DNA from 4 places in the Streptomyces sp. NPDC001604 genome. Region 2 is predicted to be linked to each of the others. Evidence: riboswitches for the same ligand, from Rfam matches in the RefSeq annotation. Region 2 holds a riboswitch; each other region holds the start of a gene.
What was found. A riboswitch is a leader RNA that binds a small molecule or an ion and turns the genes downstream of it on or off. The one in region 2 is predicted to bind thiamine pyrophosphate.

Region 1 (7,565 bases), on a different contig from region 2:
GGCCACCGGACCGCCGGCCGCGGCAGGCTTGCCCGGCTTGTAGGTGGGGATACCCTCCAGCTCGGCGCGCAGCTTGGGGCTCGTCTCGCTCACCGCAGTCCTCCTCATGACCACCGGCTTCCAATACTGCTCACCTTATGAGGATTCGGCGCCGCTGCGTACAGCTGAGAACAGACCTCATCCGTCACATACACATCAGGGGCATCACCACCCGTAGGCAGACGAACCGGGGGGCGCGGCCACATATATCTATGCGCCGGTGGCTCGCGCCCTGGCGCGCATCGCCCATCAAGGTGAGTTGAGACCTCTTCGAAACATCGGGGACTTGGCAGGCCCATGCGCGCCGACAAGTCACGTAACTCCATTGGATCGTTCAACTGCCTTTGTTTCAAAGGCAATTGACGACATATGACCTTGCAGAAACGTCCCTGTCAACGCGTGCATATGCGTCCGCCCTACCCCACTCCATGAGCCCTACTATCGGCTCGCCATGACAGCAGCAGGGAAGCACCAGGTGAGCCGCGCGGAAACCTCACGCCGAGGCAGCCGGCCGGGCCGTGCGGGCATCAGAGACGTTGCCGCCGCCGCCGGAGTCTCCATCACGACCGTCTCCGACGCCCTCAACGGCAAGGGCCGGCTCCCGGACGCCACCCGGCGTCATGTCCGAGAGGTCGCCGACCGGCTGGGGTATCGCCCGTCGGCGGCGGCCCGAACCCTCCGTACCGGCAAGTCGGGACTCATCGGCCTGACCGTGACGACATACGGGGATGAACCTTTCACCTTCACCGAGTTCGCCTACTTCGCCGAGATGGCACGCGCCGCCACCTCGGCCGCGCTCGCCCGCGGTTACGCCCTGGTGATCCTGCCCGCGACCTCGCGCCACGACGTGTGGTCGAACGTCGCGCTGGACGGCACGGTCGTCATCGACCCCTCCGACCAGGACCCGGTGGTCAGCGAACTGGTCCGGCAGGGCCTGCCCGTCGTCTCCGACGGCCGTCCCGCCGGCTCGCTCCCGGTCACCGCCTGGGTCGACAACGACCACGAGGCAGCCGTACTCGGCATCCTCGACCACCTGGCCGACGCCGGCGCACGCCGCATCGGACTGCTGACGGGAACCTCGACCGACACGTACACCCACCTGTCGACCACGGCGTATCTGCGCTGGTGCGAACGCGTCGGACAGGACCCGGTGTACGAGGCCTACCCGGCGCACGACCCGTGCGCGGGCGCCGTCGCCGCCGACCGGCTGCTCGCCCGCCCCGACCGGCCCGACGCCGTCTACGGCCTGTTCGACCCGAACGGCACCGACCTGCTCGCCGCGGCCCGACGCTACGGCCTGCGGGTGCCGGACGACCTGCTTCTGGTCTGCTGCAGCGAATCCACCGTGTACGCCAACACCGAACCGCCCATCACCACGCTCTCCCTGAAGCCGCGCCGCATCGGCACGGCCGTGGTGCAGCTCCTCATCGACGCGATCGAGGGGGTCGAATCGGACCAACCGGTCGAGCAGGTGATACCGACGGAGCTGATCGTGCGTACCTCGTCCCAGCGACGCCCGCCGCGTACGACCGTCAGCGCGCCGCGGTCGCCCGAAGAGGAGTAGAACCAAGGCCGTCAGCAGACGGTCGAAGCCCTGCCCAATCGGGGCGAAAGCCGCGGTGAACTGGACTCTTCCTCCGATTCACCACCCCTGGGTCATCACATGGCGCGATCGGCATTCCTATGATGGGCCCACGACACCGCGGGCCGCTGCGACCAGGCAGTCCGAAGCGGTGCAGATGCGGCGCGATGGTGGAGGGGTCTGATGACTCAGGGGGCCGGTCAGGGACCCGAGACGGAGCGGACGGCGACGTTGCGCGACTTCCGGGTACCGGCGTATGTCCACGAGACCGGTCCGTACGGCCACAGCACATACCCCGGCGACGTCGCCAGACCCGTCGAGGAGCCGGCCGACCACCCGGAGGGGTACACCCCGACACAGCGCGACCTGCCGGTCATCAACCGCGGTGACACTCTTCAGGTGCCCGTCGACCCCGCGTCCCTCCCCATCCCCCAGCAGACCGACGGCGCCGGCCCGCTGTACGTCGTGGGTGATGTGCACGGCTATCTCGACGAATTGGTGGCCGCCCTCCAGGAGCAGGGCCTCGTCGACTCCGCGGGCAACTGGTGCGCGGGCACCTCCCGGCTGTGGTTCCTCGGCGACTTCACCGACCGTGGCCCGGACGGCATCGGCGTCATCGACCTCGTGATGCGGCTGTCCGCGGAGGCGGCCGCGGCCGGCGGCTACTGCAAGGCGCTCATGGGCAACCACGAGCTGCTGCTGCTGGGCGCCAAGCGGTTCGGCGACACCCCCGTCAACTCCGGTGCGGGCACCGCCACCTTCCAGGCGGCCTGGCTGCTCAACGGCGGCCAGAAGACCGACATGGACCGCCTCCAGGACCACCATCTGCAGTGGATGGCCCGCCTCGACGCCGTCGAGGAGGTCGACGGCTATCTGCTCGTCCACTCGGACACCACCGCCTACCTCGACTACGGCGACTCGATCGAGGCGGTCAACGACACCGTCCGCGAAACACTCACGCGTAACGACGCCGACGAGTGCTGGGATCTGTTCCGCAAGTTCACCAAGCGGTTCTCCTTCCGCGACGAGGGCGGCGCAGACGCCGTACGCTCCCTGCTGGATACGTACGGCGGCACGCGGATTGTTCACGGTCACAGCCCCATTCCGTATCTGCTGGGCGAGGTCGGCTCCGAGGAGGGCGAGGACAGCGCGGGGCCCGTGGTCGAAGGACCGCACGTCTACGCCGAGGGACTCGCCATCGCGATGGACGGCGGAGTGACCATGGCCGGAAAGCTGCTGGTCCAGCAACTGCCACTGGATATCTGAACGTTCACAGGGCAGGCGTTCCCCCATGGCGGAACCGCGATAAACGGCGCAGGCCAGGGCCCAATTTCTTCAAACCCCCTGTCACCGTGTGCCGTCGCCGCTCTACCATCGGCTTATCCGTAGCAGGCTCCCCTCCGTTTCTGCCCGACGGCTCGTTGGCATGCGAGCCCCAAGCCCTACGGAGCATCGGGGGATGCACATGAACAGCGTTCCGCAGCACCTGCTGAGCGAGGACCGCCAGGAGTACGAGCGGGTCCTCGATGAGGCGCTGCGCTCCGCCCCAAACCGCCCGGAGCTTGCCGCTGTCGGCGAGCGGCTCAACCCCGAACAGCTGCGCACGATGGCGCTCAACGCCACCGCACTCATCACGGTGGCAGCGGCAGCCGAGTACCAGCATTACGTGAAGGTTCGCGAGGAACTGCGCCAGCCGGCGCCGTCCACCCCGCCGTCCACCCGTGAATCCGGCTCAGCGGAGCCGGGCGCGGGGGCGGTGGGGCTCGCCACCACCCTCGGCGAGGCCGCCGAGCCGGCCGGCGCGGGCGCCGTAGCCGTCGCCGCCGTCCTCACCCCCGTCCTCGCCGGAACAGCTGCGGTGATCTTCCTGCTCGTCGGGTACATCATCAAGTCGCTGGAGCCCAAACAGGTGTTCGGCAAGACCATGATCACCGCGGGTTGGGTGTTCGGTGCCATGACCGCGGCCGCGATCCTCGTCGCCGCTGTCGGGCTGCTGCTCACCGCCCTGCGCAACCAGCCCTCGCTCGAGTCCGGACCGTACGGCGAGCTGAGCGAGGAAGTGGCCCTGGCCAGGGAAGCCTGGCGCCAGGCACTCCTGGAGCGCGGCATCATGCCGTTCCTCAGGGAGGCACTCGCCGACCCCGGCACCGCCGCGGCGCTGCACACCGCCACTCCGCCGACGTCGACCAGCCGCATGCCCCACCTCGGCTACGACCGGCCGGGCTTCAGCAGCCCGGACGACGGCTCGACCCCCGGCCCGCGCCCGAGCTTCACCAGCCCGGACTACACCAGCCCGGACTTCGGGGGCCCGGAACACCAGCCGGAGTAACCGTCGGCTTGCGCCCCCCGCATCAGAAAGGCCCGTCAGGGCCCGCAGGGGGAGCGCAAGCCGAACACCGATTCCACCGACGGCTCCGCCCTACGGCACCTCACTCCGAAGAGCGGGACCGTCCTCCATGTCGGAGGAGCGGAGCCACTCACACCGGCTTACGTCAGTCCGCGATCGGCAGGTACACCCTGTTGCCCGCGGCCGCGAACTCCTTCGACTTCTCGGCCATGCCCTGCTCGATCTCCGCTCGGCTCCCGCCGTGTTCGCGGCGGATGTCCTGGGAGATCTTCATCGAGCAGAACTTCGGCCCGCACATCGAGCAGAAGTGGGCGGTCTTGGCCGGCTCCGCCGGGAGGGTCTCGTCGTGGAACTCCCGTGCCGTGTCGGGGTCCAGGGCGAGGTTGAACTGGTCCTCCCACCGGAACTCGAAGCGGGCGTCGGACAGCGCGTCGTCCCATTCCTGCGCCCCGGGGTGCCCCTTGGCGAGGTCGGCCGCATGGGCGGCGATCTTGTAGGTGATGACACCGGTCTTGACGTCGTCACGGTTGGGCAGGCCCAGGTGTTCCTTGGGCGTGACGTAGCAGAGCATGGCCGTGCCCCACCAGGCGATCATCGCGGCACCTATGCCGGAGGTGATGTGGTCGTATGCCGGCGCGACGTCCGTGATCAGCGGACCGAGCGTATAGAACGGAGCTTCATCGCAGATCTCCTGCTGAAGGTCGATGTTCTCCTTGATCTTGTGCATCGGGACGTGTCCCGGGCCCTCGATCATGGTCTGTACGTTGAAACGCTTGGCGATCCGGTTGAGTTCCCCGAGCGTGCGCAACTCCGCGAACTGCGCCTCGTCGTTGGCGTCCGCGATCGACCCCGGCCTGAGGCCGTCGCCCAGTGAGTACGTGACGTCGTACGCGGCGAGGATCTCGCAGAGTTCCTCGAAGTTCTCGTACAGGAACGACTCCTTGTGGTGCGCGAGGCACCACGCGGCCATGATGGAGCCGCCGCGCGAGACGATGCCGGTCTTCCGGTTCGCGGTGAGCGGGACGTACGGCAGACGGACGCCCGCATGGACCGTCATGTAGTCCACGCCCTGCTCGGCCTGCTCGATGACGGTGTCCTTGTAGATCTCCCAGGTCAGCTCCTCGGCCCGGCCGTCCACCTTCTCCAGGGCCTGATAGAGCGGCACCGTACCGATGGGGACGGGGGAGTTGCGCAGCACCCACTCACGCGTGGTGTGGATGTTGCGGCCGGTGGACAGGTCCATGACCGTGTCGGCGCCCCAGCGGGTCGCCCAGGTCATCTTCTCGACCTCCTCCTCGATGGAGGACGTCACCGCGGAGTTGCCGATGTTGGCGTTGACCTTCACCAGGAACCGCTTGCCGATGATCATCGGCTCGATCTCCGGATGATTGACGTTGGCCGGCAGTACCGCGCGGCCCGCCTCGATCTCCTGGCGGACCACCTCGGGCGAGACGTTCTCCCGGATGGCCACGTACTCCATCTCCGGCGTGATCTCCCCACGGCGCGCGTACGCGAGCTGCGTGACCGCCTTGCCGTCGCGACTGCGGCGCGGCTGGCGCGGCCGGCCCGGGAAGACCGCGTCGAGGTTGCGCAGACCGCCTCGTGGAGAGGTGTGCTTGATCCCGTCGTCCTCGGGACGGGCGGGACGGCCCGCGTACTCCTCGGTGTCACCGCGCGCGATGATCCAGTTCTCGCGCAGCGGGGCGAGCCCCCTGCGCACATCGGTGTCGACGAGCGGATCGGTGTACGGGCCGGACGTGTCGTACAGCGTGACCGACTGCCCGTTGGTGAGATGCACCTGGCGGACCGGCACTCGCAGATCGGGGCGTGAGCCCTCGACATACGCCTTGTGCCAGCCGATGGACTTCCCGGCCTCCTGGGACTGTTCGCCCTGAATGGGCTGTTCGTCCTGGCTGGAGGCAGGCGTGCGTGCGTCCTTGTTGGTCATGAGACCTACTCCCTACGCCGGCATTACCCGGTAACAGGTTCGGCGGTCGACGCAGCGGTTTCCGTCTGTCGACGTTTCGTGGGGAACATCACTCGACTTCGGTGATGTTCCACGTGAAACATCGCTGGGACGGAGGTCAGCGCCCTCTCAGCCCGGTGCTCCGAGCTCCCGCGTGTGCAAAGGTGCCTCCACGCTAGCGTCAATTCGGGCGCGCTGAACAGAGGGCCCCTGTCGTTCTTGCGATGATCTGGCGGTGACCACGACACATCAGCCCCCGTTCCCGCCTCCGGAGCCGCCCCCCGGGCACGGCTCCGGAGGCGGCAGCAGCCATGGCTCCGGGGCCGGGCACCACCACGGGCCGGGAGCCGGCGCGGGGCACGGTCACCAGGCCGGTGGCGGGCACGGGCGGGGGCACGGCCATGGTTCCGCCGGCGGGCACGGTCACTCGCACAGTCACGGTCCTGCGGCCCCCGTCTCCATGCACCTGCGCAAGGTCATCGCCGCCATCCTCATCCCTTTCGCCGCGGCCGTGGGGGTCGGGCTCGTGGTCCTGTGGCCCGGCGGCGCCCCGCCGCACCAGCGCACCGGTGTGGGTTTCGACCGGCAGACCCAGCAGGCAACGGTCGCCAAGGTCGTGAGCGTGAGCTGCAAGTCGGTGAACGCCTCGGGCGAGACTCCGACGGGGGACACCTCCACCGCCGAGGGCTCATCCGCCCAGCAGCAGGCGAAAGGCACCTGCAAGAAGGCGACGATCCGCGTCGACACCGGCAAGGACAAGGGCCGTACGTTCACCGAGATCGTGCAGCCCGACCAGTCACGGCAACTGCATGAGGGCGAGAAGGTCGTCGCCGCATACGAGCCCTCCGCGCCGAAGGACCTGCAGTACTCGGTCGCCGATGTGAACCGCCGCTTCCCCATGGCGCTGCTGGCCGGCATCTTCGCGCTCGCCGTCGTGGTCGTGGGACGGATGCGCGGACTGATGGCCCTGATCGCGCTGGCCGTCAGCTTCATGGTGCTGACCTTCTTCATCCTGCCCGCGATCCTGCAGGGCTCGGATCCGCTGCTCGTGGCGGTGATCGGATCGAGCGCCATCATGCTGATCGCGCTCTACATGTGCCACGGTCTGTCGGCCCGTACCTCCGTGGCGGTGCTGGGCACTCTGCTCTCGCTCGTCCTGATCGGCCTGCTCGGCTCCGAGTTCATCGGCTGGGCCGCCCTGACCGGCAACACGGACGACAACACCGGCCTGATCCACGGCCTGTACCCGTCGATCGACATGAGCGGCCTGCTGCTGGCCGGCGTCATCATCGGTTCGCTCGGTGTCCTCGACGACGTGACGGTCACCCAGACCTCGGCGGTCTGGGAGCTGCACGAGGCGAATCCGTCGATGGGCTGGCGGGGGCTGTACCGGGCGGGCATCCGTATCGGACGCGACCACATCGCATCCGTCGTCAACACCCTCGTCCTCGCGTACGCGGGCGCCGCGCTGCCCCTGCTGCTGCTCTTCTCCATCGCGCAGAGCAGTGTGGGGACGGTCGCCAACAGTGAACTGGTGGCGGAGGAGATCGTACGCACCCTGGTGGGCTCGATCGGCCTGGTCGCCTCGGTGCCGGTGACGACGCTGCTCGCGGCACTGGTGGTCGCGGCCG
Region 2 (7,565 bases):
CGCTTTACACCGCCACGTACGTCATCGGATCGCTCCCCGCCACCGCCTCCGCCCGCCCCAGCTTCACCAGCCGCCGCAGATGCGCCTCGGCCTCCGAGACCGCGATGTTCCGCGAGCCGTACGGGATCTGGGCCCAGGGCCGGTTCCACTCCATCCGCTCGGCGAGCTGCCACGGGGTGAGCGGCTCCACCAGGAGGGACCGGAGGCCGGTGAGCCGCTCCTCGTGATGGTCCAGCAACTCCCGTACGCGGGCGGGCGCGTCGGCGAACACGTGCTGGTGGGCGGGGAGCACCTCGGCGGGGGCGAGACGGCCGACGCGTTCGAGGGAGTCGAGGTAGTCGCCGAGGGGGTCGGTGACCGTGGTGTCGTCGGGGTCCTCGTACAGACCGATGTGCGGGGTGATCTCGGGGAGCAGGTGATCGCCGGAGAACAGCCGCCCGTGGCCCGGGAGCCGGTCCGGGTGCTGCTCCTCCAGGTGCAGGCAGACGTGGCCGGGGGTGTGCCCCGGCGTCCAGATCGCGCGCAGCCGGCGGCCCGGGAGGTCGAGCAGCTCGCCGGGGACGATCTCCCGGTCGGGCAGGGCGGGGGAGAAGCCCGGCAGGGTGGTGCGGGGTGCTGCGTCGCGCAACGGCGCCACGTGCTCCTCGGGGGCGCCGGCGGCGACCAGCTTGGCGGTCATGTACGCGAACCAGCGGCCCGGCCGGGTGTCGCGGGTGCGCCGCACGATCGCCGTGTCCGCGGCATGCATGGCGATCCAGGCGCCGGACGCCTCACGCACCCTGCCGGAGAGGCCGTGGTGGTCGGGGTGGTGGTGGGTGATGACCACGCCGTGCACCTCGCCCACCGCCGTACCGCAGGCGGTCAGCCCCTCGACGAGCGTGTCCCAGGAGGCGGGGTCGTCCCAGCCCGTGTCGACCAGTACCGGCCCGCGGTCGGTGTCGACGACGTAGACCAGCGTATGGCCGAGCGGATTGTCCGGGATGGGGACCTGGATCGACCGGATGCCTCCGCCGTGGTCGTACACCTGCGTCATGGGCTCCCCAATCACCGCGAACCGGCCACGCTCCGGTCACTATAACTAGAACGCGTTTCGATGGGAGCCCAAGTCACCTGTCTGCGCGGTCAACTCGTGTGCGGCCCGTGGACTCCTCCGAGGGGAACTGGTATCAGTGCCGTATCTGATGAACCGTCAGAGACAGGCGCTCCGGGGAGGCAGTCGGCCATGACCGAGCTCGTGGAACACGGACAGCTGTTCATCGGCGGGGAGTTGACCGACCCCCTCGGCAAGGACGTCATCGAGGTGATCTCGCCGCACACCGAGGAGGTCATCGGGCGGGTGCCGCACGCCTCCCGGGAGGACGTCGACCGGGCCGTCGCCGTCGCGCGCCGTGCCTTCGACGAGGGGCCCTGGCCGCGGATGACCCTCGACGAACGGATCGAGGTCGTCACCCGCATCAAGGACGCGATCGCCGTACGGCACGAGGAGATCGCCCGCGTGATCTCCTCCGAGAACGGGTCCCCTTACTCCTGGAGCGTCCTCGCGCAGGCGCTCGGCGCGATGATGGTGTGGGACGCGGCCATCACCGTCGCCCGCGACTTCACCTACGAGGAGCGGCGCGACGGCGTGCTCGGGAAGATCCTGGTGCGGCGGGAGCCGGTCGGGGTCGTCGCTGCCGTGGTTCCCTGGAACGTCCCGCAGTTCGTCGCTGCCGCCAAGCTCGCGCCCGCGCTGCTCACCGGCTGCACGGTCGTGCTCAAGCCGTCGCCCGAGTCGCCGCTGGACGCCTACATCCTGGCCGACATCACCCGCGAGGCCGGCCTGCCCGAGGGCGTGCTGTCGATCCTGCCCGCCGACCGCGAGGTCAGCGAGTACCTGGTCGGCCACCCCGGGATCGACAAGGTCGCCTTCACCGGTTCGGTGGCGGCGGGCAGGCGCGTGATGGAGGTGGCGTCCCGCAACCTCACCCGCGTGACACTGGAGTTGGGCGGCAAGTCGGCGGCGGTCGTGCTGCCGGACGCGGACGTGGCCACCACCGTCGCGGGCGTGGTCCCGGCGGCCTGGATGAACAACGGCCAGGCCTGCGTGGCCCAGACCCGCATCCTGCTGCCGCGCTCGCGCTACGACGAGTTCGCGGAGGCCTTCGCGGCGGCGGCGAGCGCCCTGGTCGTCGGCGACCCGCTCGATGCGGCGACCCAGGTCGGCCCACTCGTCGCCAGGCGCCAGCAGCAGCGCAACCTCGACTACATCCGCATCGGCCAGGAGGAGGGCGCCAAGATCCTCACCGGCGGCGGCCGCCCGCCGGGCCTGGACCGCGGCTGGTACGTCGAGCCGACCCTCTTCGGCGACGTCGACAACTCGATGCGGATCGCCCGGGAGGAGATCTTCGGCCCGGTGATCTGTCTGCTCCCGTACGGCGACGAGTCCGAGGCCCTGAAGATCGCGAACGACTCCGACTACGGGCTCAGCGGCAGCGTGTGGACGGCGGACGTGGCACACGGCATCGAGGTCGCACGCCAGGTCCGCACCGGCACGTACTCGGTGAACACCTTCAGCCTCGACATGCTCGGCCCCTTCGGCGGCTACAAGAACTCGGGCCTGGGGCGGGAGTTCGGCCCCGAGGGCTATGGCGAGTACCTCGAACACAAGATGATCCACCTCCCGGCCGGCTGGGAGGGCTGAGCGGATGGGGACACCTCCCGCGAAAGCGGCTTCGAGCGTGCGGGCGGGCGACCGCTGGCACGTCGAGGTCGACCGCTCCCTCTGCATCGGCTCCGCCCAGTGCGTCCACCGCGCGACCGGGGCCTTCCGCCTCGACTCCGCCATGCAGTCGCACCCCGTCGAGCCGGAGACCGACGCCAACGAACGCGTCCTGGAGGCGGCGGAGAACTGCCCGGTGGAGGCGATCGTGATCACGTTGCTGGGGAGCGGTGAGCCGGTGTTTCCGCCGGAGGACTAGCGCCCGAAAAAGTACCATTTCAGGGGTTTCATTCCCGGTCTGATGTTCTATTCTGGGAATTGGCCTACGGGACGAGTGAGGGAGCCCGAACCGGAGTAGCCGATTCTGGCGTGAAGCAGTCAGTCCGCCGGGACCGACGTCGACGGTCCGGGCTGAGAGGCCGGAAGGCCGTGGATCGCGAGGTCCACGACTGAAAGGCGACCTCCACCACCTGAACCGGGTAACGCCGGCGAAGGGAACCCGTCTCGTAGGTCCTTTGTGTGCCCGCTACGCTCCTGCGGTCACCACAGGAGCGAGCAGGGCGGGGAAACGTGCGCAAGTCCGAGGCCGGACAGCTGATCAAGCAGGCCCGTGAGGCCTGGGGGGCCGAGGAGTGGCTGCGGGCCGCCGGCCTCTACGAGCAGGTGCTCGCCCATTTCCCGGACGAGAAACCGAGCGCCGACTGGTGGTACGACGCCGCGCTCGCCCACAAGTTCCTGCGGAACTGGGCGAAGGCGTACGAGCTCGGACGCGAGGCCGCCGCCCGGGCGCCGCGCGGCGAGGGCGACCCCGCGTACTGGAACCTGGGCATCGCCGCGACCAGCCAGCGCGACTGGGCGACGGCCCGCGACGCCTGGGCCGGCTTCGGCATCGACCTGCCCGACGGCGAGGGCGAGATCGTCGGCAGCTTCGGCAACGCCTGCGTGCGGCTCGACACCGGCGGCCGGCGCGAGGTCGTGTGGATCGAACGGCTGTGCCCGACGCGCGGGCGCGTGGTCAACGTACCCGTGACCGGAGGGCGGCGGTACGGCGAGATCGTCGTGCACGACGGCGAGCCGAAGGGAGAGCGGATCCTCGACGGCGTCACCTTCCCCGTCTTCGACGAACTGCTCCTCTTCGAGGCCTCCGAACTGCCCACCCTGGAAGTGACCGTGGCGGCCGGCGAGGCGGACGACCTGCGGGCCCTGCTCGACCTGTTCGGCGAGCACGACTACGGCGCCGAACCGGCCAGCAGCGTCCGCGTGCTCTGCGCCTGCTGCAGCGAGGGCACCCACCAGCAGGACCGCAGCCTGCCGGCGGGCGCCCAGACCGTGTCCCTCGCGGCCCCCGAGGAGGACGCCCGACGGCTGCTGACACAGTGGGCGGACGGCGCGGCGATAGGGCGGAGCTGGAGCGGGCTGGCGGCGGTCGGCTGAGACGGGCCGTTCGGTGCGGCTACGACGGCCTTTCGGACGCCGCCGGATCCGTCAGGTCGATCAGCCGGCACACCGTCTCGATGTCGATCTTGACCTGGGCGATGGAGGCGCGGCCCGAGAGCCAGGTGATCAGGGCCGAGTGCCAGGTGTGCTCGATGACCCGGACCGCGGAGAGCTGCTCGGGAGTCGGGTTCTCCAGGCCCATCGCGTCCAGGATGATCAGGGTGGTCTGGCGGGAGACCTGGTCCACCTCGGGCGACACGCTGCGGTCGGCGAAGGTCAGCGCACGCACCATCGCGTCGGCCAGATGCGGCTCGCGCTGCAGCGCACGGAACGCCCGCATCAGCGTCTCCGCGACCCGCTCGGCCGCCGTCTCGCCCTGCGGCGGCTTCTTCCGCAGCGTGCCGTGCATGTGCTCCAGCTGGTCCTGCATCGTGGCGACCAGCAGATGGATCTTGGACGGGAAGTAGCGGTAGAGAGTGCCCAGCGCCACCTGCGAGGACTCGGCCACCTCACGCATCTGCACCGCGTCGAAACCACCCCGGCTGGCCAGCTGCGCGCTCGCGTGCAGGATGCGCCGACGACGCGCCTCCTGCCGCTCCGTGAGGGGCGGGGAGGCCGGCTGCGAGGTACGTGCTTCCACCTTGGCCACCTTCGCTTGCGCAGGCATGGATCCCGTTCCGTGACAGTCGGTGAGGGCTGGTGATCGCACCGAGTTTGGCAGGGCCACCGCCGTGGCGCGAATCACCTGATCCACTGCTCACCGCGCCCCTACCTGCCGGTAGATTCAGAGCCTCCTGGACGATCAAGTCTGAAACTTGTTCTAGATTAGCGTCCCGGCGTAATCTCGCGGGACAGTGCAGGCAGAAGGGGGCCCAGAGTGACCGCTGAGGCCAGTCAGGCGGGTCCCCAGGAGGACCTCGCCGCCGACGGCGAGCGACCGCTCCACATCGCGCTCCTCACCTATAAAGGGAACCCGTTCTGCGGCGGCCAGGGCGTCTACGTCCGCCACCTCTCCCGCGAGCTGGCCCGCCTCGGCCACCACGTCGAGGTCATCGGCTCCCAGCCCTACCCCGTGCTCGACGAGGGCGAGGACTACGCCGGCCGCCTGAGCCTGACCGAGCTGCCGAGCCTCGACCTCTACCGCTCCCCGGACCCCTTCCGCACCCCGAAGCGCGACGAGTACCGCGACTGGATCGACGCGCTGGAGGTCGCGACCATGTGGACCGGCGGCTTCCCGGAGCCGCTGACCTTCTCCCTGCGCGCCCGCCGCCACCTCCGCGCCCGCCGCGGCCGTTTCGACGTCGTGCACGACAACCAGACGCTCGGATACGGACTGCTGGGCGATGTCGGCGCCCCCCTGGTGACCACCATCCACCACCCCATCACCGTCGACCGGCAGCTGGAGCTGGACGCCGCCGAGAACTGGCAGCAGCGCTGGGGCAAACGCCGCTGGTACGCCTTCACCCGCATGCAGAAGCGCGTCGCCCGCCGCCTGCCCTCGGTCCTCACTGTCTCCGGCACCTCGCGCGCCGAGATCATCGACCACCTCGGCGTACGGGACGACCGTATCCACGTCGTGCACATCGGCGCCGACACCGACCTCTTCTCGCCGGACCCGTCCGTCCCCGTGGTGCCCGGCCGGATCGTGACCACGTCCAGCGCCGACGTCCCGCTCAAGGGCCTGGTCTTCCTCGTCGAGGCACTCGCGAAGGTCCGCACCGAGCACCCGGACGCCCACCTCGTCGTCGTCGGCAAGCGCCCCACCGAGGGACCCGTCGCCCAGGCCATGGAGCGCTACGGCCTCGAAGGCGCCGTCGAGTTCGTCAAGGGCATCTCGGACGCCGAACTGGTCGACCTCGTCCGCTCGGCCGAGGTCGCCTGCGTACCGTCCCTGTACGAGGGCTTCTCCCTCCCGGCGGCCGAGGCGATGGCCACGGGGACGCCGCTCGTCGCGACGACCGGCGGCGCGATCCCGGAGGTCGCGGGCCGCGACGGCGAGACGTGTCTCGCGGTGCCGCCGGGTGACCCCGGCGCCCTGGCCGCGGGCCTCAGCCGCCTGCTCGGCGATCCGGAGCTGCGGCTACGGCTCGGCCGCGCCGGACGCGAGCGCGTCCTGCGGCACTTCACCTGGGCCCGCGCCGCCGAGGGAACGGTCGCCAGATACCGCGAGGCCATCACCGGCTCCCCGGCCCCGGCGCCCAGCGCGGCCCCACAGCCGAAAGCCGTCGTAGAAGCCGTAGAAGAACTAGCCGCCCCCCACCCCGAAAGCAGGGCCACGTGCTGACCGTCGACTTCTCCCGGTTCCCGCTCGCCCCGGGCGACCGCGTCCTGGACCTCGGCTGCGGGGCCGGCCGGCACGCGTTCGAGTGCTACCGGCGCGGCGCCCAGGTCGTGGCGCTCGACCAGAACGGCGAGGAGATCCGCGAGGTCGCGAAGTGGTTCGCCGCGATGAAGGAGGCGGGCGAGGCCCCGGCCGGCGCCACCGCCACGGCGATGGAGGGCGACGCCCTGGCGCTGCCCTTCCCCGACGAGTCCTTCGACGTCGTCATCATCTCCGAGGTCATGGAGCACATCCCGGACGACAAGGGCGTGCTCGCCGAGATGGTCCGGGTGCTCAAGCCCGGCGGCCGTATCGCCATCACTGTCCCGCGCTACGGCCCCGAGAAGGTCTGCTGGGCGCTGTCCGACGCCTACCACGAGGTCGAGGGCGGCCACATCCGCATCTACAAGGCGGACGAGCTGCTGGCCAAGATCCGCGAGGCGGGCCTCAAGCCCTACGGCACCCACCACGCGCACGCACTCCACTCCCCGTACTGGTGGCTGAAGTGCGCGTTCGGCGTCGACAACGACAAGGCGCTGCCGGTGAAGGCGTACCACAAGCTCCTGGTCTGGGACATCATGAAGAAGCCCCTGGCCACCAGAGTCGCCGAACAGGCCCTCAACCCCCTGATCGGCAAGAGCTTCGTGGCCTACGCGACCAAGCCCCACCTGCCCTCGGTGGACGCCCGGTGACCACTCCCCGGACAGAACACCTCGTCCTGCCCGGGGTCCTCACCGCCGAGCAGGCTGCCGCGACCGTCCGCGGCATCCTCGCCGTACAGCGGGAGGACGGCGCGATCCCGTGGTTTAGGGGACACCACCTGGACCCCTGGGATCACACCGAGGCCGCGATGGCCCTGGACACGGCGGGCGAGCACGAGGCCGCCGAGCGGGCCTACGAGTGGCTGGCACGGCACCAGAACACAGACGGTTCCTGGTACGCGGCCTACGCTGACGGCGACTTCGCGGACGTCACCGACCACGGCCGCGAGACCAACTTCGTCGCGTACATCGCGGTGGGCGTCTGGCACCACTACCTCTCCACGGGCGACGACACCTTCCTGGACCGCATGTGGCCGGCCGTCTACGCGGCCGTCGAATACGTGCTGCG
Region 3 (7,565 bases), on a different contig from region 2:
CGCGGCCACCGCCAGCTCGCCGGCCTCGGCAAGCCAGGCGTCGAGGGCGGCGGCGTCACCCGTGGCCTCGGGGCCGTCGCCGCGCGGCACGTCTTCGTCGGGGATGTTCTCCTGCGCCCGGGTGCGCACCAGCGTCCCCGACCAGCGCAGGGCTCCGCCCATGTGCAGGACGAGCATCTCCAGGGTCCAGTCCGGGCAGGTCGGCACGGTCGCGGTCAGATCGGCGCCGCTCGTCACCACCGCCCTCAACTGCTCCACCTGGTGGGCGATCTCGTCGCAGTAGCGATCATGCTCAAGAAGTGTCATCCCGCGCACCCTATGCGGGATGTCCTCCACCGAGCACCACGATTTCCGCCGCGTCGAACTCCACCCCGACCGCGTCGCCTACCTCCGGCGCCTCCCGCAGCGCCACCGCCGCCTCGAGCCGCGGTGCCTCCTCCGGCTGCACCTGTACGGCGACATGGGTGCCCTTGAAGGTGCGTGCGGCCACGGTGCAGCGCAGGCCCTCGTCGGCGGGGACGAGCCGGACTCCGGCGGGCCGCACGAGCAGTGTGCGCGTGCCCTGCGGGGCGTCCTGGGGCACCGGCAGCTTGCCCCAGGGGGTGTCCGCGGCCTCGCCGCTCACCATGCCCTCGACCACGTTGTCGAAGCCGAGGAACCGGGCCACGAACTCGTCCGCGGGACGCTGCCACACCTCCAGTGGCGTACCGGACTGGGCGATCCGCCCGTCCCGCATCACCACGACCCGGTCGGCGAGCGCGAAGGCCTCGCCCTGGTCGTGCGTCACGGCGAGGACGGTGGTCCCCAACCGCCCGAAGAGTTCCCGGAGTTCGACGACGAGGCGCTCCCGCAGCGAGCGGTCGAGCTGGCCGAGCGGCTCGTCCAGCATCAGCAGCCGTGGGCGCGGCGCCAGCGCACGGGCCAGTGCGACGCGCTGCTGCTCACCGCCGGAGAGCGAGGCGACGGCCCGGCGTACGGCACCCGGCAGCCCGACGAGGTCCAGCAACTCCCGTACCCGCTCGTCCTGTTGAGGGCGCCCGGCGCCGTGCATGCGCAGCCCGAAGGCGACGTTGCCGCCCACGTCCCGCTGCGGGAACAGCTGGTGGTCCTGGAACATCAGGCCCACCTCCCGCTTGTGCGCGGGCACGCCCGACTGGTCGCGTCCGTCGAGCAGCACCCGCCCCGAGGACAGGGGCTGGAGCCCGGCAACCGCCCTCAGGAGCGTCGACTTGCCGCTGCCGCTGGGCCCGAGCACGCACACGATCTCGTGTTCGGCGACATCGAGGCCGACGGCGTCGAGCACGGCCCGCCCGCCGAACCGTACGGTCGCGTCCTCAAGGCTCAGCAGCATCTAGAACTCCCCGCTCCGGTCGGTGCGCAGCCGCTCGAGGACCAGCAGCGCCACCGCGCACACCACCATCAGAATCGTCGAAAGGGCCATCGCCTGGCCGTAGTTGAGATCGCCCGGCCGGCCCAGCAGCCGCGCCACGGCGACCGGCAGCGTCGGGTTGTCCGGCCGCGCGATGAACACGGTCGCCCCGAACTCCCCCAGGGACACCGCGAACGCGAACCCGGCCGCGATCAGCAGCGCCCGCCGCACCATCGGCAGGTCGACCTCCCGCCACACCCGCCACGGCGACGCCCCGAGCACGGCCGCCGCCTCCCTGAGGCGCACGTCCACGGCCCGCAGCACCGGCAGCATGGTCCGTACGACGAAGGGGGCGCCCACCAGCGCCTGCGCGAGCGGCACCAGGATCCATGAACTGCGCAGATCCAGCGGCGGCTTGTCCAGCGCGATCAGGAACCCGAAGCCGACGGTCACGGCGGAGACGCCCAGCGGCAGCATCAGCAGCGCGTCGAAGCCACGGACCAGCCGGCCCGCGTCCCGGCGCGCGAGCGCCGCGGCGGCCAGACCACCGATCACCACGGCGATCGCGGTCGCGGCGAGGGCGTACTGGAGCGAGTTGCCGACGGCCTGGATCGGCGGTACGAGGAAGGTCCCGCCGTCGTCGTGGGTCAGCGCCCGGTAGTAGCCGAAGCCGGAGGCGCCGAGGGACCGCTGCACCAGCACGGCCAGCGGCAGCACGAGCAGCACGAGGACCGTGGCGAGGACCCCGGCCAGCAGCGCCCACTGCCCGGCCCCGCGCGGCCGCCGCGCCGTGACGTTCGCGTCCACCAGCCGCAGGGCGCTCTCCCGCCGCCGTACGGTCCAGGCGTGCACGGCGAGGATCGCGCCGACGGCGACGAACTGGACGATCGTGAGCACGGCGGCGGTGGACAGGTCGAAGATCTCCGAGGTCTGCCGGTAGATCTCGACCTCGAGGGTGGAGAAGGCCGGGCCGCCGAGGATCTGCACCACGCCGAAGGAGGTGAAGGTGAACAGGAAGACCATCAGCGCGGCGGCGGCGACGGCGGGCCCGAGCGCCGGCAGGGTCACCTTCCGCCAGGCCCGCAGCGGCGACGCGCCCAGCATCCGCGCCGCCTCCTCCTGCCGTGGGTCGAGTTGCGCCCACAGGCCGCCGACGGTCCGTACGACCACGGCGTAGTTGAAGAAGACATGCGCCAGCAGGATGGCCCACACGGTGGTGTCCAGCCGTACGCCCCACAGCTCGTCGAGCAGTCCCCCGCGCCCGACCAGCGCCAGGAACGCCGTACCGACCACGACCGTCGGCAGCACGAAGGGGACGGTGACGACGGCCCGCAGCACCTGCTTGCCGGGGAAGTCGAGGCGCGCGAAGACATACGCGCCGGGGAGCGCGACCAGCAGCGTGAGTGCCGTGGAGGCGAGCGCCTGCCAGGTGGTGAACCACAGGACGTGCCGGATGTCCGACTGTGTGACGACGTCCGCGATCCGCCCGAACTGCCACTTCCCGTCGACCTTGAGCCCGCGCGCCACGATGGCGGCGACGGGCCAGGCGAAGAAGGCGGCGAAGAACGCGACCGGCACGGCCATCAGGCCGAGCCGCACCGCGCTCCCCGTGCGCCTATGGCGGACGGCTACTTCAGTACGAGTGACGTCCACGACTTGACCCACTGGTCACGGTTGGCGGCGATCCTGCTCGGGGTCATGGTCTCGGGGTCCTTGGCCGGCTGTCCGTACTTCACGAACTCCGGCGGCACCTTGGCGCCCTCGATCACCGGGTAGACGAACATGTTGAGCGGCATGTCCTCCTGGAACTCCTTGCCGACCAGGAAGTCGATGAACGCCTTCCCGCCCTTGGTGTTCCCGGCGTTGCTGAGCAGCCCGGCGTACTCGATCTGCCGGAAGCAGGTGCCGTACGACGTTCCGATGGGCGCGGTCTTCGGCTTGGGGTTGCCGTAGATGACCTCGGCGGGCGGTGAGGAGGCGTAGGAGACGACGAGCGGTCGGTCCGCCTTGGCCTTCTTGCCGCCCGCGGACCCCGAGAACTCCTCGTTGTAGGCCTGCTCCCAGCCGTCGACGACCTTCACGCCGTTCGCCTTGAGCTTCTTCCAGTAGCCCTGCCAGCCGTCGTCGCCGTACTTGGCGGCGGTGCCGAGCAGGAACCCCAGGCCGGGCGAGGAGGTGGAGGCGTTCTCGGTGACGAGGAGGTTCTTGTACGCGGGCTTGACGAGATCGTCGAACGACTGGGGCGGTGCCAGCTTGTGCTTGCTGAAGTACGCCTTGTCGTAGTTGACGCAGATGTCACCGGAGTCGATCGGGGTGACCCGGTGCTTGGCCTGGTCGACCCGGTACTGCGCCTGGATCCGGTCCGCGCCCTTCGCCTCGTACGACTGGAACAGCCCGTTGTCGAGCGCCCGCGAGAGCAGGGTGTTGTCGACGCCGAAGAAGACGTCGCCCTGCGGGTTGTCCTTGGTGAGGATGGCCTTGTTGACGGCCTGCCCGGCGTCGCCGCTCTTGAGGACCCTGACCTTGTATCCGGACTGCTTCTCGAAGTCCGCGAGGACGCTCTTCGAGACGGCCCACGAGTCGTGGCTGACGAGGGTGACGGTCTTGGAGCCGCCGGAGCCCGCGCTGCCGGACGACGACGAACCGCACGCGGACAACGTGACGAGACCGAGGCCGACCGCGGCGGCCACGAACGTCTTGGTGTGCACTGAATTCCTCCTGGCTGACCAGGAAGAGACGCGGCCCTGCCCGGGACCGCCGGAGAAGTCCGCCGGCTCCCGGGCAGGGCGCAACAGCTCGAGTGAAGACCGAACTTCCTACCCAGAATGACCTGGGCAAGGTTCAGAGGGTCTGCGGCCCGGTTGCCGCACTCTCAGCGCTGTGGCGCTCCCCTGTCGGAATATGAAGATGTACGTACGGGCTCAGGTTACCGCTCGGTGGCCGCGAGCTGGCCGCAGGCCCCGTCGATCTCCTGCCCCCGGGTGTCCCGGATCGTCACCGGCACACCGTGCGCGGCGATGGCTTCGACGAAGGCCTTCTCGTCCTCGGGCCGGGAGGCGGTCCACTTCGAGCCGGGTGTCGGGTTCAGCGGGATGAGGTTGACGTGCACGGGCTTGCCGCGCAGCAGCCGCCCGAGCCGGTCACCGCGCCACGCCTGGTCGTTGATGTCGCGAATGAGCGCGTACTCGATGCTGAGCCGCCGCCCGCTCTTCTCGACGTACTCGAACCCGGCGTCGAGGACCTCGCGCACCTTCCACCGTGTGTTGACGGGGACGAGGGTGTCGCGCAGCTCGTCGTCCGGCGCGTGCAGCGAGATGGCGAGCCGGCACTTGAAGCCCTCGTCGGCGAACCGGTGGATCGCTGGCACAAGGCCGACGGTCGAGACGGTGATGCCGCGCTGCGACAGCCCGAGCCCGTCGGGGGCGGGATCGGTGAGCGCCCGGACGGCCCCGACCACCCGCTTGTAGTTGGCGAGCGGCTCACCCATCCCCATGAAGACGATGTTCGAGAGCCGCGCAGGCCCTCCGGGCACCTCTCCGTCCCTGAGCGCCCGCATCCCGTCCACGATCTGGTGCACGATCTCGGCGGTGGACAGATTCCGGTCGAGCCCGGCCTGCCCGGTCGCACAGAACGGGCAGTTCATCCCGCAGCCGGCCTGCGAGCTGATGCACATGGTCACCCGGTCCGGGTAGCGCATCAGCACCGACTCGACGAGCGTCCCGTCGAACAGCCGCCACAAGGTCTTGCGCGTCGTCCCCTGGTCGGTCGACAGATGCCGTACGACCGTCATCAGCTCGGGAAGCAGCGCCTTCTGCAGCTTGCCGCGCGAACCGGCCGGGATGTCGGTCCACTCCGCCGGGTCGTGCGCATACCGCGCGAAGTAGTGCTGCGACAGCTGCTTGGCACGAAACGGCTTCTCGCCGATCTCGGCCACCGCTTCCTTGCGCTCGGCGGGCGTGAGATCGGCAAGATGCCGCGGCGGCTTCTTGGCTCCGCGGGGGGCGACGAAAGTGAGTTCTCCGGGCTTAGGCATGGCTGTACCAGTGTCGCAGATCCAATTGGGTGACCTGGGGCTGCGGGCCGGGGCACCTGTCGTTGGTGGTCGTGACCATGGTGAACATCAGGCTCCCGCAGGTCAGAGCATGCTGTACCGCAGCCCGGGGCGGCCTGCCTGGACAGGGCAGTGTGATGGCCGGCGCTCAGTCTCCTTCGGGTGAGCCGTCGGGCCTGTCCGTGCGCATGAGAATGCCGGGGCAGTCCGAATCGACTTCGCCCGTGTAGTGGTTTGGCCAGAAGTAGCGACTGGTGCGCGGCAGCGGCACCTCCACCAGTCGGCCGTCGTGCATCATCCACAGGCCGAAGCAGTCATCTTCCTCGTCGTGGATCAGTACCTGTACGGAGTGCGGGGAGGGCCACGGCTGCGACTCCAGGTCATCCAGCAGTCCGACCCAGCTACTCCGTCGCACGAACTCGGCGACCCAGCCATGCCCGGCAGCGGCGAATTGTCCAGACCACTTACGGTTGGGGTCGGGCCGGGTCAGCGGTTCCATGACCTCTTCTGCATTGCCGGCCAGCACGATGACCTCGGCGATTCTGCTCATGGCTGAGTATCACCGCAGGTCCGGGAGGAACCGCAAGCGAGTTCCCCGTTGGAATCCGCCATCCGCCATCCGCAAGCGGCACAGGCCCTCGATCCACGCCGCTGGTGCAGGTCGGGGGCCTTTTGATGCCGGATCACTGCCAGTTCTCCGGGCTCAGGGAGCCCTCCAGGAAGCCGGGGACGGATAAAAGGCCTGCCTAGGCGGTGGTGTGCTCCAGCTTGTCCTTGAGCAGTTGCTCGTTGCGCGGCATCTCCTTGCGGACCTGCGGGCGGACGACCAGCGGGAGCAGGATCTTGCCGATGCCGTGTCCCTCGAAGTCGAGGTCCATGGTGACGTGGGTACGGCGGCCGTCGTCGATGGGCGTGATCTCGCCGTGGAAGTTGCCCCTGACCGGGCCGTCGATCCCGCGCACGGTCCAGGAGCGCTGCGGCTCGAACTGGGTGCACTCCATGGTCATCGGGATGTCGCGGCGGCCCACATGGCGGGTGACGCGGACCCGGGATCCGAGTCCGAAGGGGCGGTCGTCGAGCTGTTCGGTGGCGACCGCACTCAGCTGCCACTCCGGCATGTGGGAGGGGTCGATGATGTACGCCCAGGCGTCCTCGGGACGGCAGTCCACGTCGAACTCCTCATGGATGGTGGACATGGCGCCTCCTCTTCGGGTTCGGGAGATCCCCTTTGAGGGCTTACATCGGAATCGTCCCACTCGGCCGACCGGCGCGCCATCGTCCGAAAAGCCTGGAGCCCCCGCCCTCGTAGGGGCGGGGGCTCCACATGTCACCGCAGGTCAGCCGGACCCCACGAACAGCACCATCAACAGCCACACCACCGGCGCCGTGGGCAGCAGCGAGTCCAGCCGGTCCATGATGCCGCCGTGCCCCGGCAGCAGCGTGCCCATGTCCTTGATGCCCAGGTCCCGCTTGATCATCGACTCGCCGAGGTCTCCCAGAGTGGCGCTGGCCGCGACCGCGAGGCCGAGGATCAGGCCCTGCCACCAGGCGCCGTCGTCGATCAGGAACTGCATGCACAGCGCGCCCGCCACCATCGCGAACGTGACCGCACCGAGCAGGCCCTCGCGGGTCTTGCCGGGGCTGATGCGCGGGGCCAGCTTGTGGCTCCCGAAGCGCCAGCCGACGGCGTACGCGCCGGTGTCGCTCACCACGGTGAGGAGCAGGAAGGTCAGCACCCGCCACGGCCCGTCCCCGGCCGCCAGCATCAATGCCACGAACGTCGCGAGGAAGGGCACGTAGAAGGCCGCGAAGACGCCCGCCGTGACGTCCTTGAGGTAGCCCTCCGGTGGGTCCGTCATGCGCCATACGAGGACGGCGAGCGCCGTGAGTGCCATGGCGACCCAGGCGCCCTCGGCGCCCCGCACATATCCCGCGACGACCATCGCCGCCCCGCCGAGTGCCAGCGGAACCAGGGGCGCCTTGATGCCCTTGCGCTCCTGGAGGCGGCTGGTCAGCTCCCACAGGCCGACCACGACGGCGACCGCGACGACACCGACGAAGACGGCCTTGACGATGAACAACGAAGCGATGATCACCACACCGAGCGCGACACCGACCCCTATGGCCGCGCCCAGGTCGCGGCCC
Region 4 (7,565 bases), 250 kb from region 2:
TTCGGATCAGACGGCGAGCGCCTGGGCCCGGCGCTTCACCTCCGTACCGCGATTCTCGCTCAGCGCCTGCGCGGGGGTGCCGGGCAGGCTGTCGTCGGGGGTGAAGAGCCACTCGATCATCTCTTCGTCGGTGAAGCCGTCGTCCCTCAGGAGCGTCAGGGTGCCGGTCAGGCCCTTGACGACCCTCTGCTCGGCCGCGTCGATGAATGCGGCGGGCACGTGCAGAGCGCGGTTCTCACCTCGGCGTACGGCGATGAGCTGGCCCTCCTTGACCAGCTGCCGCACACGCGTCACCTCGACATCGAGCATCTCTGCGATGTCGGGCAGGGTGAGCCAGGCGGGGACGAGAGCATCGATCTTTGCGTCAATCTCGGTCACGGGGTCAAGCCTGCCATCCCGCACTGACAGTCGGAAGCCAGAAACGTCCGACCTGGGGCTTCACCCCCTGTCGTGGCCGCCCTTCTGCGTACTACGCCGTGGCCGTCTTCAGGGGCCGCGCCGGGTCCGCCAGCAGTTCGGGGTCCATCGGGGTGCCCGCCTCGATCAGCCGTCTGCCCTGCGCGAGGTCCCTCGGCCTGCCGACCGCCAGCAGGGCGACCAGGCGGCTCTCGCGCAGCCAGCAGACGGACCAGGCGGGGCCCGAGGGGTCGCCGCGCCACAGGGTCGTGTCGGCTGCGCTGTGATGGCCGGCGTACTGGACGAAGCGGCCGAACTGCTCGGACCAGAAGTACGGGACCGGGTCGTAGACCGCCGGGGGCTCGCCGGTGGCCTCGCCGATGATGTTCGCGGCCACCGTGCGCGGGCCCTGGAGGGCGTTGTCCCAGTGGTGGACCAGCAGGCGCTCGCCGTACCGTCCCGAGGGGAAGGAGGCGCAGTCGCCGACGGCGTAGACGTCCGGTGCCGAGGTGCGCAGGTGGGCGTCGGCCACGACTTCGCGGTTCGCGCCGAGTTCGATGCCGGCGCCGGCCAGCCAGGCCGTGGCGGGGCGTGCGCCGATGCCGACCACGACGGCGCCCGCGGGCAGCCGGTAGCCGTCGTCGAGGACGACCGCGCCGGGCTCGATGTGCGCCACGCGCGCGTGCGTACGCAGTTCGGCGCCCGCGTCGGCGTACCAGGCGGCCATCGGCGCGGCCACCTCGGCGGGCAGCGCACCGGCGAGCGGCCGGTCGGCGGCCTCGACGACGGTCACCGCGCAGCCCGCCTCGCGCGCGGCGGTGGCGAACTCCGCGCCGATCCAGCCCGCGCCGACGACCACGATGTCGTGCTGCCTGGCCAGCACGGGCCGCAGCCGCTCGGCGTCGTCCAGGGTGCGCAGCAGATGCACCCCGGGCACGCCCTCGGTGCCCGGCAGCGTCATCGGTTCGGCGCCGGTCGCGAGGACCAGGACGTCGTAGGGCACGGGTCCGGCCTCGGTGTCCAGCTCGTGCTCGCCGGGGCGCACGCCGAGCACCTCGCACCCCAGCCGCAGTTCGATGCCGAGCGCCTCGAAGTCGACGTCGAAGGCGGAGCCCTCGGACTTGCCGAGCAGCACGGCCTTGGACAGCGGCGGCCGGTCGTAGGGCTGATGGGGTTCGGCGCCGATCACCGTCACGGTGCCGGTGAAGCCCTGTTCGCGCAGGGCGACGGCCGTCTGGACACCCGCCATGCCCGCGCCGACGACGACCACGCGCCGCGCCGGTGACGTGCTTTCTTCCCGCGTCTGCTCGCTCACCTGATCACCATAGACAACTGACAATTCGTCAGTCAGGAGTCGTGTTCAGTGACCTGCTCCACAACACTGGTCCCGCTGCCCGACTGCGACTCCCACTCCCAGGTCTCCTCCAGCCGCACCCGCCCGTCCGGGAGCTCCACGACAGCCGAGACGCAGTGCCCCGAGGAGGTCGTCCCGTCACGCTTCAGCTGGACGTACCGGAAGTCCAGCCGGTCACCTGACCGAGTACCCACCAGATGCCCGCGCACGACGTCGCCGCCCGCGTACTCGGCCCAGATCTCGCAGCCCTGCTCGTGGTACCTGAACCCGGGTCCGGGTACCCACCTGACCTGGGGCCTGGTCGGCGACGGGAGCGAGGACGAGGCCGTCCAGGGAACGGGGCATGACGGAAGGCTCCCTTACAGAGGCGCGGCGGCTCGGGCTAGGGTGGCCAACGTACAAGCACTCGCGGGAGCCCGGACGCACCGGGCTGAGAGGGAGGCTGGCGGCCTCCGACCGTACGAACCTGATCCGGGTCATGCCGGCGAAGGGAGGGGCTGGACGCCCATGTCGTCACGTACGTCAGACGTCCTCGTCATCGGGGGCGGAATCATCGGCCTGGTCACGGCCTGGCGGGCCGCGCAGCGCGGTTTCGCCACGGCCGTCGTGGACCCCGAACCGGGCGGTGGGGCCGCCCAGGTGGCCGCCGGGATGCTGGCCGCGGTCACGGAACTGCACTACGGCGAGCAGACCCTGCTCGGCCTCAACCTGGAGTCCGCCCGCCGGTACCCGGCCTTCGCGGCCGAGCTCAGCGACCTCACCGGCCAGGACCTCGGCTACCGCCAGTGCGGCACGCTCGCCGTCGCCCTGGACGCCGACGACCGCGCCCATTTGCGCGAACTGCACGCGCTGCAGCGTGAGTCGGGCCTGGAGTCGGAGTGGCTGTCGGGGCGCGAGTGCCGACGCCTGGAGCCGATGCTCGCACCGGGCGTGCGCGGCGGCCTCCGGGTGGACGGCGACCACCAGATCGACCCGCGGCGACTGGCACGCGCGCTGGTGGCCGCGTGCGAGCACGCGGGCGTGGTCTTCCACCGCACCTGGGCCGAGCGTTTCCATGTCGTACGGGACCGGGCCTGCGGCGTCACCACGACCGACGGCACCGAGCTGGGCGCGGGCCAGGTGGTGCTGGCCGCAGGCAGCCTCAGCGGACGGCTGCCGGGCGTCCCGGACGACGTCCTGCCGCCCGTGCGGCCGGTGAAGGGGCAGGTGCTGCGGCTGACCGTGCCGAAGCGGTATGCGCCGTTCCTGAGCCGCACCGTGCGCGCCGTCGTCCGCGGCAGCCATGTCTACCTGGTGCCGCGCGAGAACGGCGAGCTGGTGATCGGCGCGACCAGCGAGGAGCTGGGCTGGGACACGACGGTCACCGCGGGCGGGGTGTACGAGCTGCTGCGCGACGCACACGAGCTGGTCCCCGGGATCACCGAGCTGCCGCTGACGGAGACGCGGGCCGGACTGCGCCCCGGTTCTCCGGACAACGCGCCCATGCTCGGCCCGACACAACTGCCCGGTCTGCTGCTGGCCACCGGCCACTACCGCAACGGCGTCCTGCTCACCCCGGTCACCGGCGACGCCATGGCGCACGTCCTGGCCACCGGTGAACTCCCGGAGGAGGCACGCCCGTTCACCCCCAAGCGTTTCGCGCTCCTGGAGCAGCCCGCATGAACATCTCCGTCAACGGAGAGCCCAGGGAGTTCGCTTCCGGCACGGCTCTCGACACCGTCGTACGCGCGCTGACCCCGGCACCCTCCGGAGTGGCCGCCGCCCTGAACGAAACCGTCGTCCCGCGCGCGCAGTGGCCGTCGACGTCCCTGCGTGAGGGGGACCGCGTCGAGGTCCTCACCGCCGTCCAAGGAGGCTGACCCATGGCCGACGACCCCTTTGTCATCGGCGGTACGTCCTTCACGTCCCGCCTGATCATGGGCACCGGCGGTGCCCCCAGCCTCGATGTCCTCGAGCGGGCGCTGGTGGCGTCCGGCACGGAGCTCACGACGGTCGCTATGCGGCGCGTGGACCCCTCGGTGCACGGCTCGGTGCTGTCCGTCCTGGAGAAGCTCGGCATCCGGGTGCTGCCGAACACGGCGGGCTGCTTCACCGCCGGGGAGGCCGTGCTGACCGCCCGCCTCGCGCGCGAGGCGCTCGGCACCGACCTGATCAAACTTGAGGTGATCGCCGACGAGCGCACCCTGCTGCCGGACCCGATCGAGCTGCTGGACGCGGCCGAGACCCTGGTCGACGACGGTTTCACCGTGCTGCCGTACACCAACGACGACCCCGTCCTCGCCCGCAGGCTGGAGGACGTCGGCTGCGCGGCGATCATGCCGCTGGGTTCGCCCATCGGCTCCGGGCTCGGCATCCGCAACCCGCACAACTTCCAGCTGATCACCGAGCACGCGCGCGTGCCGGTGATCCTGGACGCGGGCGCCGGCACGGCCTCGGACGCGGCGCTCGCGATGGAGCTGGGGTGTGCGGGCGTGATGCTTGCCTCAGCGGTGACGCGGGCGCAGGAGCCGCAGCTGATGGCCGAGGCCATGAAGCACGCCGTGGAGGCGGGCAGGCTCGCGTACCGGGCGGGCCGCATCCCGCGCCGTCATTTCGCGGAGGCGTCCTCGCCGCACGAGGGGCGTGCGCACCTGGATCCCGAACGCCCCGCGTTCTGAACGCGCGTTCGACAGGATCCGGAAGCCGGTGCGACCTCCGTCACAGCTCGGCTGCAGTCCCGCTCCGATCTCACCCGAACCGGCAGCCCTGTCAGTCACGGCTCGTACACTCACCTGCGTGGATACGACCCTTCAGGACCCTCTGGTCGGGCAGGTGCTCGACGGGCGCTATCGCGTGGACGCGCGGATCGCGGTCGGCGGGATGGCCACGGTCTACCGGGCCCTGGACACCCGCCTCGACCGCGTGCTCGCGCTCAAGGTGATGCACCCCACGCTCGCGGCCGACGGGACCTTCGTCGACCGGTTCATCCGCGAGGCGAAGTCGGTCGCAAGGCTCGCCCACCCGAACGTGGTGCAGGTCTTCGACCAGGGCACCGACGGGTCGTACGTCTATCTCGCCATGGAGTACGTCGCCGGGTGCACCCTGCGTGACGTGCTGCGCGAGCGCGGGGCGCTGCAGCCGCGCGCCGCCCTGGACATCCTGGAGCCGGTGCTCGCCGCGCTCGGCGCCGCGCACCGTGCCGGGTTCGTGCACCGCGACATGAAGCCGGAGAACGTGCTGATAGGGGACGACGGCCGGGTCAAGGTCGCCGACTTCGGCCTGGTGCGGTCCGTGGACACGGTCACCAACACCACCGGCAGCGTCCTCGGCACCGTCTCCTACCTGGCTCCCGAGCAGATAGCGCACGGCACGGCCGACCCCCGGGTCGACGTGTACGCGTGCGGTGTCGTCCTGTACGAGATGCTGACCGGCGACCGGCCGCACGGCGGGGACTCTCCGGCAACGGTCCTCTACAAGCACATCCACGAGGACGTCCCGCCGCCGTCGGCCGCCGTGCCGGGGCTGGCGCACCGACTGGACGAGCTGGTCGCCTCGGCGACCGCCCGCACCCCCGACCTGCGCCCGCAGGACGCGGTGGCGCTGCTCGCGCAGGCCCGCGAGGTGCGCGCCGCGCTCAGCGCGGACCAGCTGGACGCGCTGCCGCCGCAGGCCTTCGCCGCGGACCATCGGAACATCTCCGAGGACCGTACGAGCGTGATCCCGCGCGCGCTGACGGTGCCGCGTCCGCTGCCGGTGAACGAGGACGACGGCGGGATCCACCGCACCAGCCTGCTGGAGACTCCCCCGCCGCTGCCGCCGCGGCGCCGTGGCGCGCGCTCCCGGCGCGGTCCGCTCGCGGTCCTCGTCGCCGTACTGCTGATCCTCGGGGTCGGCACGGGCGTGTGGTACATCAACTCCGGCCAGTTCACCAAGGTCCCGTACGTGCTGGCGAAGACCCAGACGCAGGCCACCCAGCAGCTGCAGAAGGCCGGCCTCGACCTCGGCGCGGTCAAGCACGCGTACAGCGACACGGTGCAGCGGGGCACGGTCATCAGCTCGGACCCCTCACCCGGCACCCGCATCCGCGACAACGGGTCGGTGGCGCTCACCATCTCCGACGGCCCGGAGACCGTGCGGGTGCCCGACGTGTCGGCGCGGACGCTGGCCGAGGCGAGGGCCCGGCTGAAGAAGAGCGGGCTGGAGCCGGGCATGGTCACCCGGGAGTTCAGCGAGGACGTCCCCAAGGGCTCGGTGATCTCCACGACCCCCGAGGCGGGCACCAAGCGGCACGCGGGTTCGGCGATCGCGCTGGTCGTCAGCAAGGGCAGCCCGGTGGACGTCCCGGACGTCACGGGTGAGGACCTGGACAGTGCGAAGTCCGACCTGGAGGACGCCGGCCTGACGGTGAAGGTCGCCGCCGAGCGGATCAACTCCGAGTACGACAAGGGCCAGGTCGCGGCGCAGACGCCCGCGGGCGACAGCCAGGCCGCCGACGGCGACACGGTGACGCTGACGCTGTCCAAGGGACCGGAGATGGTCGAGGTCCCGGACGTCACCGGCGACAGCGTGGACGACGCGCACAAGGCCCTGGAGGATGCCGGCTTCAAGGTCGAGGAGGACCGTGGTCTGCTCGGCCTGTTCGGCGACACCGTCAAGAACCAGTCCGTGAAGGGCGGGGACACGGCGCCCAAGGGGTCGACGATCACCATCAAGATCCGGTGACGGAGCAGGTCGCAGCGCATGACACCCTGAACGGGTGAAGAGTCAGCAGTCCCGCAACCCCGTCGGCGGCCACGTCCCCGTGGCCGGCGGCCTCCACTCCGTCGGTCTGTCCTACGCCCACGATCTCAAGGCCGAGACGGTGCAGGTCTTCGTCGCCAACCCGCGTGGCTGGGCCACGCCCGCCGGCAATCCGCGGCAGGACGAGGAGTTCCGCGCGGTGTGCGCGGCCGAGTCGATCCCGGCGTACGTCCACGCCCCGTACCTGATCAACTTCGGCTCGCACACCGAGGCGACCGTGGAGAAGTCGGTGGAGTCGCTGCGGCACTCGCTGCGGCGCGGGCGGGAGATCGGGGCGCTCGGCGTGGTCGTGCACACGGGCAGCGCGACGGGCGGCCGGGACCGGTCCGTGGCCCTGAAGCAGGTACGGCAGTACCTGCTGCCGTTGCTGGACGAGCTGACCCACGACGACGATCCGTTCCTGCTGCTGGAGTCGACGGCCGGGCAGGGCGCCTCGCTCTGCTCGCGGACCTGGGACTTCGGGCCGTACTTCGAGGCGCTGGACGCCCATCCGAAGCTCGGGGTCTGCCTGGACACCTGCCACATCTTCGCGGCCGGCCACGACCTGACCGGCCCGAGCGGCATGCACCAGACCCTCGATCTGCTGGTGGACACGGTCGGCGAGGGCCGGCTGAAGCTGATCCACGCCAACGACTCCAAGGACGTGGTGGGCGCGCACAAGGACAGGCACGAGAACATCGGCGCAGGTCACATCGGCGAGGACCCCTTCCGGGCGCTGATGACCCACCCCGCCACCGAGGGCGTACCGCTGATCATCGAGACGCCCGGCGGCAAGGAGGGACATGCGGCCGATGTGGAGCGGCTGAAGAAACTGCGCGATTCCTGACCCGTTAGGGAATACCCCTGGGGGGTATACGGTTCCTGCTCGGTGCAGGAACCGTTACCTGACATTGGGGGCAGTCATGCAGCACGAGGCACACGCGCACGCACACGAGGCACACGCACACGAGGCACACGCGCACCATCACCCTGCGGCCGCCGGCTGGAGCACGGCCGCGCAGGCCACCCTCCACTGCCTCACCGGCTGCGCCATCGG

Region 1: it holds a riboswitch for thiamine pyrophosphate, as region 2 does, so the genes downstream of both, thiC (phosphomethylpyrimidine synthase ThiC) here and ACFY1E_RS01220 (tetratricopeptide repeat protein) in region 2, are expected to answer to the same signal.
Region 3: it holds a riboswitch for thiamine pyrophosphate, as region 2 does, so the genes downstream of both, ACFY1E_RS23105 (thiamine ABC transporter substrate binding subunit) here and ACFY1E_RS01220 (tetratricopeptide repeat protein) in region 2, are expected to answer to the same signal.
Region 4: it holds a riboswitch for thiamine pyrophosphate, as region 2 does, so the genes downstream of both, thiO (glycine oxidase ThiO) here and ACFY1E_RS01220 (tetratricopeptide repeat protein) in region 2, are expected to answer to the same signal.

What each region holds. Positions count from the first base shown of each region.
Region 1 covers NZ_JBIAUY010000002.1:682,894-690,458, reverse strand. The annotation lists gene hisC (histidinol-phosphate transaminase) at 1-93, opposite strand, end outside; gene ACFY1E_RS08425 (LacI family DNA-binding transcriptional regulator) at 491-1,603, shown strand; gene ACFY1E_RS08420 (metallophosphoesterase) at 1,805-2,887, shown strand; gene ACFY1E_RS08415 (hypothetical protein) at 3,081-3,950, shown strand; gene thiC (phosphomethylpyrimidine synthase ThiC) at 4,114-5,916, opposite strand; TPP riboswitch at 5,909-6,098, opposite strand; gene ACFY1E_RS08405 (YibE/F family protein) at 6,170-7,565, shown strand, end outside.
Region 2 covers NZ_JBIAUY010000001.1:252,900-260,464, reverse strand. The annotation lists gene ACFY1E_RS01235 (MBL fold metallo-hydrolase) at 5-1,033, opposite strand; gene ACFY1E_RS01230 (aldehyde dehydrogenase) at 1,223-2,680, shown strand; gene ACFY1E_RS01225 (ferredoxin) at 2,685-2,957, shown strand; TPP riboswitch at 3,025-3,212, shown strand; gene ACFY1E_RS01220 (tetratricopeptide repeat protein) at 3,269-4,132, shown strand; gene ACFY1E_RS01215 (TetR family transcriptional regulator) at 4,152-4,802, opposite strand; gene ACFY1E_RS01210 (glycosyltransferase family 4 protein) at 5,013-6,419, shown strand; gene ACFY1E_RS01205 (class I SAM-dependent methyltransferase) at 6,413-7,147, shown strand; gene ACFY1E_RS01200 (prenyltransferase/squalene oxidase repeat-containing protein) at 7,144-7,565, shown strand, end outside.
Region 3 covers NZ_JBIAUY010000008.1:147,519-155,083, forward strand. The annotation lists gene ACFY1E_RS23090 (maleylpyruvate isomerase family mycothiol-dependent enzyme) at 1-306, opposite strand, end outside; gene ACFY1E_RS23095 (ABC transporter ATP-binding protein) at 317-1,351, opposite strand; gene ACFY1E_RS23100 (ABC transporter permease) at 1,352-2,953, opposite strand; gene ACFY1E_RS23105 (thiamine ABC transporter substrate binding subunit) at 2,998-4,077, opposite strand; TPP riboswitch at 4,165-4,272, opposite strand; gene rlmN (23S rRNA (adenine(2503)-C(2))-methyltransferase RlmN) at 4,296-5,402, opposite strand; gene ACFY1E_RS23115 (hypothetical protein) at 5,569-5,970, opposite strand; gene ACFY1E_RS23120 (SRPBCC family protein) at 6,167-6,616, opposite strand; gene ACFY1E_RS23125 (phosphatidate cytidylyltransferase) at 6,758-7,565, opposite strand, start outside.
Region 4 covers NZ_JBIAUY010000001.1:4,944-12,508, forward strand. The annotation lists gene ACFY1E_RS00025 (Rv2175c family DNA-binding protein) at 7-378, opposite strand; gene ACFY1E_RS00030 (NAD(P)/FAD-dependent oxidoreductase) at 470-1,711, opposite strand; partial or broken gene ACFY1E_RS00035 (hypothetical protein) at 1,744-2,095, opposite strand; TPP riboswitch at 2,149-2,260, shown strand; gene thiO (glycine oxidase ThiO) at 2,258-3,412, shown strand; gene thiS (sulfur carrier protein ThiS) at 3,409-3,609, shown strand; gene ACFY1E_RS00050 (thiazole synthase) at 3,613-4,407, shown strand; gene pknB (Stk1 family PASTA domain-containing Ser/Thr kinase) at 4,526-6,451, shown strand; gene ACFY1E_RS00060 (deoxyribonuclease IV) at 6,486-7,355, shown strand; gene ACFY1E_RS00065 (DUF4396 domain-containing protein) at 7,432-7,565, shown strand, end outside.